DNA from 3 places in the Paenibacillus sp. FSL R7-0048 genome. Region 3 is predicted to be linked to each of the others. Evidence: riboswitches for the same ligand, from Rfam matches in the RefSeq annotation. Region 3 holds a riboswitch; each other region holds the start of a gene.
The links. A riboswitch is a leader RNA that binds a small molecule or an ion and turns the genes downstream of it on or off. The one in region 3 is predicted to bind thiamine pyrophosphate.

Region 1 (3,830 bases), 5.9 Mb from region 3:
GCTCATGCAGTTTATATTTCCCTTTTCTATAAAAAAGGGCGATTCTAAGCAGCTTATCCAGCAATTACAGGACGACGGCTTCACACGTTTTTTTCTGGATAATAAAGAGCTTGAAGCTGCCTACTACGGAGATGGCTACTGTGTTTCCCATGAACGAATGGAGCGCACCTATTTACCGTTTGCTGCACATGTCCTTTTTCCACGCAGGAAGGATGCCGACTCGTTTCGCCGTTTTTCCAGAGTAAATAATCTCGACTGCATTCTGGAGATTCCGCAGCAATCTATATTTTTCAAAATTCTCTCGACGGATATATTCATATGCCCTTTTCAGCTTGGATTCGTGACGATACGTGTCCAGCTGGAGGGGGATTCAATTCCCTTTAGTATTGCCCTAGAATTCGCAGATCGTTTCCGTGCGCTAGAGAATACCTTCATACAGGATGATTACACTTATATTCATTGCGGGGAACAGACCTATGAGATGGTAGAGGATTTTGTCTTCCGAAATTTGGTGGATGGACTGGAGCCATATCTGGATCAATCGGATATCAATGGGGCTTATTTCGAGACCCTTCCTTTTTTCGTAGATGAAAGAATGCAGGTGCAAGCTTTTTATGGCTTTCAGAATGAAGAAAGCTCTGATGAGATTAGTGTAAATCTGCGCTATCGTGCCTCACAGCTTGATGGAATTGATCTGAACGGAAAGCCCTATGCCAGTGCCAGCGATCCAGCATATATTGCGAACTATTGTCATGAACACTCCTATAATCGCTGGGGTCCAGACACGTATTATATGATGAATGAGCAGACCTTTTGCTGCATGACCCGCGCTGAACAGGAGATTGCTGTTAGTCTAGCCAACCAGATGTACGGGCAATATTATTACGGATTTTTACTCAATATTTTCCACAAAATCGTTCTGCTAAAGCTAGCCAATATGCACTCCCGACTTCGGATTAATCATGATTATGAGGAAATAGACAATCTAATCTACTCCATTAATAAGTTCTCGGCAAAGTTCTACTTCTTGGAGTTGATTTCCCAGTCGCAGGGCCGGGAGATATTTCTTCAGCTGCGTAAAGTATACGGAAACGACGCTTTGTTCGAGGAAGTGAAAGAAACTTTAAATGACCTGTTTCAGTATCAGGATAAGTTTCAATCCAAGCGACGGGATAATCTGCTGATGATTCTTACTGTATTTACGGTAGTAAGCGGGATTTACGGCATGAATCAGGTCATTGACGATCTGGATGGAAAGATTCAATGGAGTAAAATGATTGGTTATTCTCCCTTTGAATTTCTTGCCCTCTTCGTGATCATGAGCGGGATTCTGATCAGCGTTGTCCTCACGCTAGGGGCGCTGGTTAGTGAGCTTAAACGGCGTCACCGCAAAAAATATAAAGATCTAGACTAGCAAAAAAGAAACTACTGGATTGGAAAAATTCAGGAGTGCACTACTAGACATTCCGAGTACAGCCGTCTATAATACACCGTATGCGAGAAATATAAGATATAAAGTATGGGTACAAAACTTATACTTACTTATATTGCACATAGAAATACCCGTTAACTTCATAGAACCAGGGGTGCTGGAATTGGCCGGCTGAGATTGTATCCCACAAGATACTGACCCTTATACCTGATCTGGATAATGCCAGCGTAGGAATCGCCAATTGGTTCTGGTCCCTGTGACCTTAACTAACCTTGCGCCAAGCCAGCGTCCCGATCACTCGGGGCGCTTTTTTTGTAAGATCACTAAAAGATGTAGAAAAACGTACATACTACACTTTACGGTTCATGTTGTGAAGACGGGATTCTTGTAACCTTAAAGGAGAGAAGAAGACATGCACCTTAAAAAAGCACTTACGTTGTGCCTCACCTGTGTACTCATTCTTGCCATTGCCGGATGCGGCAGCAACAATGGGAATACAGCCGGAAACAAAGCAAATGCTACTGATCCAACTGCTTCGGCTGGGACGGATGCTCCAAAAGAGCTCACCAAAGTTAAAGTCGCACTCGACTGGACACCGAACACGAATCATACCGGTCTATACGTAGCTAAGGATCTTGGTTACTACGCTGAAGAAGGTCTGGACGTCGAAATCGTTCAGCCAGGCGCAGCGGGTTCTGATACTATGGTTACCTCTGGCGAAGCCGCTTTTGGCATCAGCGCCCAAGAAGGATTAACGCTAGCCCGTCTACAAGGCGTGCCCCTTGTCTCGATAGCAGCTATTATTCAGCATAATACGTCGGGATTCGCTGCTCCAGTAGATCGCAATATTAAATCACCAAAGGATTTCGAAGGTAAAACCTACGGAGGCTGGGGCTCACCGGCCGAAGAAGCAGCCATGAAAGCTATCATGGATCCTGAAGGTGGCGATGTGAAAAAGGTGAAGCTGATCAGTATCGGTGAAGCTGATTATTTTACCGCCATCAAACGTGACATTGATTTCGCCTGGATTTTCTACGCTTGGACTGGTGTTGAGGCTGAGTTACGTGGCGAGCCATTGGATATGCTGTACTTAAAGGATTATGCGCCGCAGCTCGATTATTACACGCCTGTGCTGACGACGAGTGAGAAGCAAATTGCAGATCATCCTGATCTGGTGAAGGCCTTCATGAAAGCCACATCAAAAGGTTATCAATATGCCATAGATCATCCGGAAGAGGCTGCCGGTATGTTATCGAAGGCCGTTCCTGACCTGGACGCCGACCTTGTCCTAGCTAGCCAAAAATGGCTTAGCCCAAAATACAAGGACGATGCTGCCCGCTGGGGCGAGCAAAAAACCGAGGTCTGGCAAAATTACGGCGACTGGATGTATGATCTGAAGTTGCTGGATAAACCGCTGGATGCTGCTAGTGCATTCAGTAATGATTTTTTACCGGCGGAGTAAACAACAATTGTAATGAATTACTTCGTTATCAAAGTTGGCTTTTTGAACTTACCTTATAAAATGAGAGGATTGATTATTGTGGCTAACACCCTACTAAGCATTCAAGTAATTCCAAAAACTCCGAACAACGAGGATTCCATCCCATACGTAGATAAAGCGATTGAGGTCATTCAGAAATCCGGTGTTAAACATCAAGTGAATCCGCTGGAAACCACAATGGAAGGTGAGCTTAGCGAGCTGCTGGAGGTTGTGCGTCAGATGCAGGAGGCGTTGATCGAAGCAGGCAGTCCAAGCGTAATTTCGCAGATCAAAATCGCTCATAATCCTAACGGAATCAGCATGGATAAATTGACGGAGAAATATCGGCCGTGAGATCGACCTGGAAGCTAATATGGCCGCCCCTTGTGGCGGTCGTCTTCTTTTTAACCGTATGGCAGCTATCTGTATCTGTATTTCATATTGAATCCTGGATTCTGCCGAGTCCTGCTGATATTGCTCGTGAATCCACCAGTAACGCTTCTGGTCTTTGGGCTCATACGATGGCTACGCTGCGGCTCACTTTAATTGGTTTTCCCATTGGTACGGGGGTAGGCCTGATCGTTGCTTTGCTTTTGCATCTTTTGCCTTGGGCTAGACGGGCTTTTTATCCACTTATTATTCTGAGTCAAAATGTTCCCTCCATCGCGCTCGGACCCCTGCTCATTATCTGGTTCGGCTTTGGTCTTTTGCCCAAAATCGTGCTGATTACACTAGTATGTTTCTTCCCGGTAGCTGTCGCTGCGATGGGCGGTCTGGCCCAAAGTGATCAGGTCATGATGAATTATATGAAAATGGCTGGCGCAAGCAAGTGGCAAATTTTCACCAAGCTGGAGCTGCCCTCTTCTATCCCGGCACTATTTTCCGGCGTAAAAATATCTGCTACTTATGCGGTTATGG
Region 2 (3,830 bases), 4.1 Mb from region 3:
TGAGTACATCTACGCAATCCTTAATATATGAGACAGGATTCTCCCGGCGCGATTCACCAGTCAAAATGAGGATATGCCGCAGACCTGTAGCTGCAATCTTCTCAGCCTCCCTGCGGACCTCCTCCAAGGACAGCTTTTTGCGCGGAAAATCATAAATGGAGCTGAAGCTGCAGTAGGTACAATGATTCACACAAAAATCCGCAAGATACATCGGTGTGAACAGCTGCATCGAATAACCAAAATGTGCACGGGTCAGTCGCTGTGCAGCCAACGCCATCTCCTCTAGCAGCGGCGTTGCTGCCGGAGAAAGCAATGCCAGCAAATCATTTTCGTTCAGCTTGTCTTTTCCAAGCGCCCGCTTAACGTCATCCTCCCGGAACTCCTTCCACAGCTGCTCATAAGGATACTGCTCCAAGCGGGCCAGTGTGTCAAAAAAGCTCATGCTAATCTTCCCTCCTTTCGTGACCTATCAAATTCAGTTCAAAAATCCAGTCAACGGTGACGAAGCAAAAGCAACTTCTTCTACAGGACCCAGTCCTGCCAAATAAGCTTTGCGGCCAGCGGATATCGCCTCGCGGAACGCTTCCGCCATGACGAGCGGATTACGTGCCGTTGCGATAGCCGTATTAAGCAGAACAGCAGCGGCCCCCATCTCCATTGCTTCCGCCGCTTCCGAGGGCTTGCCAATCCCGGCGTCTACAATAATCGGCAAATTCACTTCTTCAATAAGAATACGCACAAGCTCCTTAGTGCGCAGGCCGCGATTCGTCCCGATCGGCGCACCAAGCGGCATCACAGCAGCAGCACCGGCATCTCTCAGACGTAAAGCAGCCGAAAGGTCCGGACTCATATATGGCAATACTACAAAACCCTCCGCTGCTAAAATCTCTGTAGCTCGTATGGTCTCCAGATTATCTGGAAGCAGGTATTTCTGATCATTGATCACTTCGATCTTGACCCAGTTCCCCAGTCCCGCAGCTCTTGCAAATCTTGCAATACGGACTGCCTCTTCCGCTGTACGCGCTCCTGAGGTATTAGGCAGAAGAGTCATGTGGCCGGGAATGTGGTTCATGATATTTTCTGCTCCACCTTGCGGGTCCACTCGGCGAAGCGCTACAGTAATCACCTGAGAACCAGAGCTAGCAATCACTTCGGGGATCAGCGTATTCCGGCTATATTTTCCGGTTCCGATAAATAATCTACTGGTTAATTCGATGCCGCCAATATGTAACGGGTCATGCATGAAATTACCTCCCTTTGGTTCTTATAAATTTCTCAAAATTCTATACCGCTCCATCTCAACCCCCACCAACAAAGTGCACCAGTTCCAAACGATCATCCTCGCTCAGAGCAGTACTTTCATAATTCTCCTTACTGACAATTTCTCCATTCAGCTCAATGATCATCAGACGACCCGACCACTCAGGAAGACTGATCAAATCAGCTATAGTTTGAATACCACCAGAACACTCTGCGGATTTCCCGTTAATCAACAGCTTCATTCTGAATCACCCCCTTCGCCCATGCTGTTACCTCCAGGCCATGAATGAACCGCCATATGAATAGCTTTGGCGGCCTCATAAGGATCATCCGCTCCGCAAATACCGGACATCACAGCAACTCCTGCCGCACCTTGTCTAATGATCTGTGCCGCATTAGCGGGGCTAATTCCGCCAATAGCAATTACAGGAATAGAGCTGGTCTTCACCGTTTCTGCAAGCAGCTCTAACCCACGTGCGGGCAGCCCTAACTTGCTATCCGAGGGAAATACATGACCAAACAAGCAATAATCAGCTCCCTGCTCTGAGGCATTCGCCGCTTCTTCCGGAGAATGAACCGATCTCCCCAGCCGAAGCTGAGGTGCAATTCGCCGGGCTGTACCCGGACTCAGACTGTGCCAGGCCAACTGAACCCCCGCGGCACCAGCTGCCAAGGCTACATCTATTCGGTCGTTGATTATCAGTTTGGTAGCGGGCATACCGGCAGCCAACAGCTCCTGTGCCGCAGCGAGTAGTTCGCGTGCAGGACATTGCTTATCTCTCAGGTGAATATAATCGACCCATATCTGCACCGTGACAGCTAGTTCAACAAAATGTCTCAGCTGTAGCTTGCCGTCTGATATTAGATGGATCTCAGCTTGCAACATCACGATCTCCTCTCTCACTTCCCTGTAGGTCAGTAAAAAACAAAAAAACTGCCCCCCGTAAGGAAGGCAGTCAGAATCTGTATATAGACGGCACTACAAATAGCCCGACAACAGAAATTCGTTCTCCACTTCCCTACGCTGGTCTTAACCAGATCAGGTTCAAAGGGTCCGGAAATCCATTCCGTCTCAGCCAATCGGCACCCCTAGTGACATAAATATACAATTTTAAAATGCTAACGTGGTTTATAGTAACATATTTTTTTATTGAAATACACCCATTTATTCACATTAGCTGTTCTGATCTAACCGTTTACTACCTCGCCACCATTTACATGAATAACCTGTCCAGTCACATAACTGGAATCGTCAGAGGCCAGATATACATAGGCTGGTGCCAGCTCTTCTGGTTGTCCAGGCCGTTTCATAGGCTGTGTACCTCCAAACTCGCTAACCTGTTTTGCATCAAAGGTAGAGGGAATCAGCGGTGTCCAGATTGGACCTGGAGCAACACCGTTTACCCGTATGCCCTTCTCTGCCAGATTCGTGGACAAGGATCGTGTGAAGCTAAGAATAGCTCCTTTAGTTGATGAATAGTCCAGCAGCTGCGGGCTTCCGCGATAAGCGGTAATTGAAGTTGTATTTATAATGGTAGATCCTGCTTTTAAATGAGGCATAGCTGCTTTTGTTAAATAGAACATCGCAAATATATTCGTACGGAAAGTACGCTCAAGCTGCTCGGAAGTAATATCCTCGATCTTAGCTTGCGGATGTTGCTCTGCCGCGTTATTGATGAGAATATCAAGCTTTCCTAAGCCCTCCACCGTCTGTTTAATAAGATCCTTACAGAATTTCTCGTCACCGATATCACCTGGAATTAGGATACATTTGCGGCCTTCCTGCTCGACCTGACGTTTAGTTTCCTCTGCATCTGAGTGTTCATTAAGATATGAAATGACCACATCAGCGCCTTCTTTAGCAAAAAGCACAGCAACTGCACGCCCAATTCCGCTGTCTCCACCGGTAATTAACGCCGCCTTGTCTTGCAGTTTACCTGCTGCTTTATAATTTGCCGGCTCGTATTTGGGCAGCGGCGTCATTTCACTCTCAATCCCTGGCTGATGATGCTGCTCCTGTGGGGGTAAGGTTTTTGTAGCTTGTTTATTGTTGCCTGACATCTTCCCTATCTCCTCTCGTTAAGCAAATTGATAGTTAACTGATCGTCTTAGGATGGCACAACTATGCACGTTTATACGCTGGGTTTGTCATTTTCTTAAATCGCTTTACGAATCTTACTTACCACAATGAAAGTAGAAATAAACAACCGCGAGAGATACACTGCTGTAAGTGGAGAGGAATTCACTGCATACAAATAGACACAGCATCGCTGCTGTGCCTTGAATTGTTCACCCTGACTATTTTAGAGAAGAAACATGATTTTCTGCATTCACTTCATGTTCCAGCACCCACATAAAGTACAGAGCTTTGGCCGCTTTCTCCCGGGTCACTATAGCTTTAGGTTCTAGTTCTGTCCCATTGACCATTTCGCCTCTGGCAATCCCCACTTCAGATCTAATGAGTCCTAATTCATATGCACTTTTCACTTTTGAAATTAAATTAGGAGAAATGTCCGCTGTATCAACAAGCTGCGTCCAGGATACAAGAGGATAGTACATCGCACCTCTAG
Region 3 (3,830 bases):
CGGACAGCTACGATGGGCAATGAAATTTATTGGCATGGAATCAATGACTATCATAATCAGCCTAACCGGAGAGTGCGGGAAGCGGGGCAGATCGGTCAGGAGCTGGCAGCAGCAGGTCATGCGTTTGTCGGTACTCGTAATCAGGCTAACATTGCTATTGTTCGTGATTATGACAATGAGTGGGATGGAGAATACGATGTTTGGCATGGCCCGTTTATGTGGAAGAGCAATAAGGAGTGGTACAAGGCGCTTCAGCGGAAGCATATCCCGAATGAAGTACTCTATTTACGCAAAAAAACAACGCTGGAGGAGCTTGCAAGGTACGACGTGCTTATCTATCCTCACCCAGCGATTATGACAGATGAGACAGCAGCACTGCTGGATGAATATGTTCAGCAAGGCGGCAAACTGATCTTCGGCTGTAGAACCGGCTATAAGGATGAGCGCGGTCAATGTTATATGCGTCCTTTCCCAGGTGCTGCTAAGGATCTATGCGGGATCACAGTTGAAGAATTCACAATGGTTAAGGGCAGTCGTCAGCCAACAACAATTAGCTGGTCGGGCGTGACTGAAGTCGTTACAGGAGCAGATGACTTTAATGATATTCTCAAAATAGAGGAAGCTTCGGTTGAAGTGATGGCGGTTTACGCCTCTGATTATTATGCGGGAAAACCGGCGGTAACTAGAAATCGTCGCGGCAAGGGTGAGGTTTGGTATTACGGAGCCGTATTTAATGAACAGGCAGCGGCTGAGATCATAAATTTAATTGATCTACAATCGCCAGCAGATTGGCTGGAGCTCCCAGAAGAGGTAGAACTGCAAGTCCGTACCGGAGCTTCTTCCAGTTATGCTTTTTTGCTTAATTATAGTGAGACTCCTGTCACGATCCATCTTCATGAGACCAAAACAGATTTACTGAGCGGCACAACATTGTCGGGCGAGGTTCTTCTGGAAGGATTTGGGGTATTGGTGTTAAACTAACGTATACATTGATCTCACATTTGAGTAGATTTGGATAATTCTCTCTTTTCGGTTATACTTTGAAGTAGCAATTATATAGTCACGGGAGCTTGGTGGAACCAGGCTGAGAGGATAGTTATAACTATCGACCGTCAAACCTGATCTGGATAATGCCAGCGGAGGAAATGGAGCTCTATTTCTATTTGTCTACTCTAAGGCCGCATCTTATACAGATGTGGCCTTTTCTATGTGTGGGGAGTAGACCGTCTCCGCTTGATCAAATCACCTTATAGGAGGAATTGAGATGACAAGCGAATTGAACAACGATCCAATCAATCTATCAGCTTTTCCAGCAAGTCAAAAAGTGTATGTAAAGGGTTCACGGCCTGATATTCAGGTGCCTATGCGGGAGATCTCACTTAGTCCAACTGCGGGCATAGACGGCGAAGAGGAGAATGCCCCAATTCATGTCTATGACACAAGCGGGGCTTACACGGATGCTAATATTCATACTGATATTCGTCAGGGGTTAGAGCCCAATCGTCTAAGCTGGATTGAGGAACGAGGGGATGCGGAAGCGTACGAAGGAAGAACCGTGAAGCCTGAAGATAACGGGAATGCAACGGGAAAAGCTGTGGCGGAAGTGTTTCCAGCGCTCCATAGAAAACCTTTGCGAGCGAAAAAGGGGCGTAATGTCTCTCAAATGCATTATGCACGCAAAGGGATTATTACTTCGGAAATGGAATACGTTGCGATTCGTGAGAATGTGGCACCGGAATTTGTAAGAGATGAAGTAGCCCGCGGCCGCGCCATCATTCCAGCGAATATCAATCATCCAGAGAGTGAACCAATGATTATTGGACGCAATTTTTTAGTGAAGATCAATGCCAATATAGGAAATTCCGCAGTATCCTCATCCATAGAGGAAGAGGTAGAGAAGATGAGATGGGCCACCCGCTGGGGTGCAGATAATATAATGGATCTCTCAACAGGTAAAAACATTCATACGACACGCGAGTGGATCATCCGTAATTCTCCTGTTCCTATTGGAACGGTGCCTATCTATCAAGCGTTGGAAAAAGTGAATGGGAAAGCGGAAGATTTAACGTGGGAAGTATACCGTGATACGCTCATTGAGCAAGCGGAGCAAGGGGTTGATTATTTTACCATTCATGCGGGGGTTCTGCTTCGTTATATCCCGTTGACTGCACAACGTATGACAGGCATTGTTTCAAGAGGTGGCTCCATCATGGCGGCATGGTGTCTTGCGCATCATCAAGAGAACTTTTTATATACACATTTTGAAGAGATATGTGAAATCATGAAGCTGTACGATGTTTCTTTTTCCCTAGGCGATGGATTACGTCCGGGTTCGATTGCTGATGCGAATGATGAAGCACAATTTGCCGAGTTAGAGACGTTAGGTGAATTAACAGCTATAGCTTGGAGTCATGATGTACAGGTGATGGTAGAGGGTCCAGGACATGTGCCGATGCACTTGATTAAAGAGAATATGGATAAGCAACTTGAAACTTGTAACGAAGCCCCTTTTTATACATTAGGTCCACTGACTACAGATATTGCGCCTGGTTATGATCATATTACCTCTGCTATAGGTGCAGCGATGATTGGTTGGTTCGGTACAGCTATGTTATGTTACGTAACTCCGAAGGAACATCTTGGCCTGCCTAATAAGGAAGATGTACGTATAGGGGTCATTACTTATAAAATAGCGGCTCATGCCGCAGATTTGGCGAAAGGGCATAAAGGAGCACAAGACCGGGATAATGCTCTTTCGAAAGCCCGTTTTGAATTTCGTTGGCGTGATCAATTTCATTTATCGTTAGATCCTGAGCGAGCGCTCGAATATCATGATGAGACATTGCCTGCGGAAGGCGCTAAAACAGCTCATTTCTGTTCCATGTGCGGGCCGAAATTTTGCAGTATGAAGATCTCTCATAATATCCGGAATACGACGAGAATTGAATCAGGAATGCAAGAGAAGGCGCAAGAGTTTCTCCAAGGCGGGAGCCTCATTTATAGATAACTTTTTCTGCTAAAAAGAAATATCTAAAAGAAGTCGTCATTGGCGGCTTCTTCTTTTATACTTTGAATAGATAGGAGTTGATGAAATGGAAGCGATTCGTTCAGAGGAAGCCATTTTAGAGGATTTAAGTAATAGTTTCTATCATTTTTTTGGATTGAAAGTCCTTCATGCTACCCCAATAAAACGTGGCTGGTTAAATCTTAAATGGAAAATCATAACGGAATCAGGACCATTTCTACTTAAACAATACAACAAAAAAAGATATAAATTGTATAATCCAGAAGAACTGAGCTTCGCCTTTTCTCAACAGAAAAGATTGTATCTACAGGGACTCCCATGTCCCGGATTGTTGGCTTATAACCATAAAGTTTTACTGGAATCAGATATGGGAGAGACGTTTATGGTTATGGAATATTGTGAAGGGCGTGTCATAGAGCCGGGCAAAATTAACATCCTTCAAATGTTTGATTTGGGTCGTGCCACAGGTAAAATGCATCGTTTATTAAATGATGGGACCCTTAGTTTGAAAAGAACCCCACAATTTATTCCCCAAAGCCCTGAGGAACGTTTAGAACATTGGAATGTACTCCTACAACAATCAAAGGAAATGGGCAAAACTTCACTCATCACTGACCTAGAGATACAACTGAGAGCGACTGAAGAAATAGATCCGGAAATATTCGAAGGACTTGTAGCTGGATGGGCACATCGTGATTTATGGGTTGATAATCTTTTATTTCAAGATAGCCAATTGTCTGCAATTCTAGATTTTGATCGGTTCAAATATGATTATCCGCAGCTTGATGTAGCGCGAGCAGTGATG

Region 1: linked by a shared signal. The riboswitch ahead of NSQ91_RS02195 (ABC transporter substrate-binding protein) and the one ahead of thiC (phosphomethylpyrimidine synthase ThiC) in region 3 are both predicted to bind thiamine pyrophosphate.
Region 2: linked by a shared signal. The riboswitch ahead of NSQ91_RS09930 (thiamine phosphate synthase) and the one ahead of thiC (phosphomethylpyrimidine synthase ThiC) in region 3 are both predicted to bind thiamine pyrophosphate.

What each region holds. Positions count from the first base shown of each region.
Region 1 is NZ_JBBORF010000001.1:498,615-502,444, reverse strand. It holds gene NSQ91_RS02200 (hypothetical protein) at 1-1,414, shown strand, start outside; TPP riboswitch at 1,573-1,683, shown strand; gene NSQ91_RS02195 (ABC transporter substrate-binding protein) at 1,845-2,894, shown strand; gene NSQ91_RS02190 (thiamine-binding protein) at 2,973-3,266, shown strand; gene NSQ91_RS02185 (ABC transporter permease) at 3,263-3,830, shown strand, end outside.
Region 2 is NZ_JBBORF010000001.1:2,284,416-2,288,245, reverse strand. It holds gene thiH (2-iminoacetate synthase ThiH) at 1-442, opposite strand, end outside; gene NSQ91_RS09940 (thiazole synthase) at 476-1,243, opposite strand; gene thiS (sulfur carrier protein ThiS) at 1,299-1,502, opposite strand; gene NSQ91_RS09930 (thiamine phosphate synthase) at 1,499-2,146, opposite strand; TPP riboswitch at 2,260-2,361, opposite strand; gene NSQ91_RS09925 (SDR family oxidoreductase) at 2,449-3,321, opposite strand; gene NSQ91_RS09920 (GDSL-type esterase/lipase family protein) at 3,559-3,830, opposite strand, start outside.
Region 3 is NZ_JBBORF010000001.1:6,406,292-6,410,121, reverse strand. It holds gene NSQ91_RS28300 (beta-galactosidase) at 1-981, shown strand, start outside; TPP riboswitch at 1,053-1,162, shown strand; gene thiC (phosphomethylpyrimidine synthase ThiC) at 1,265-3,007, shown strand; gene NSQ91_RS28290 (phosphotransferase) at 3,093-3,830, shown strand, end outside.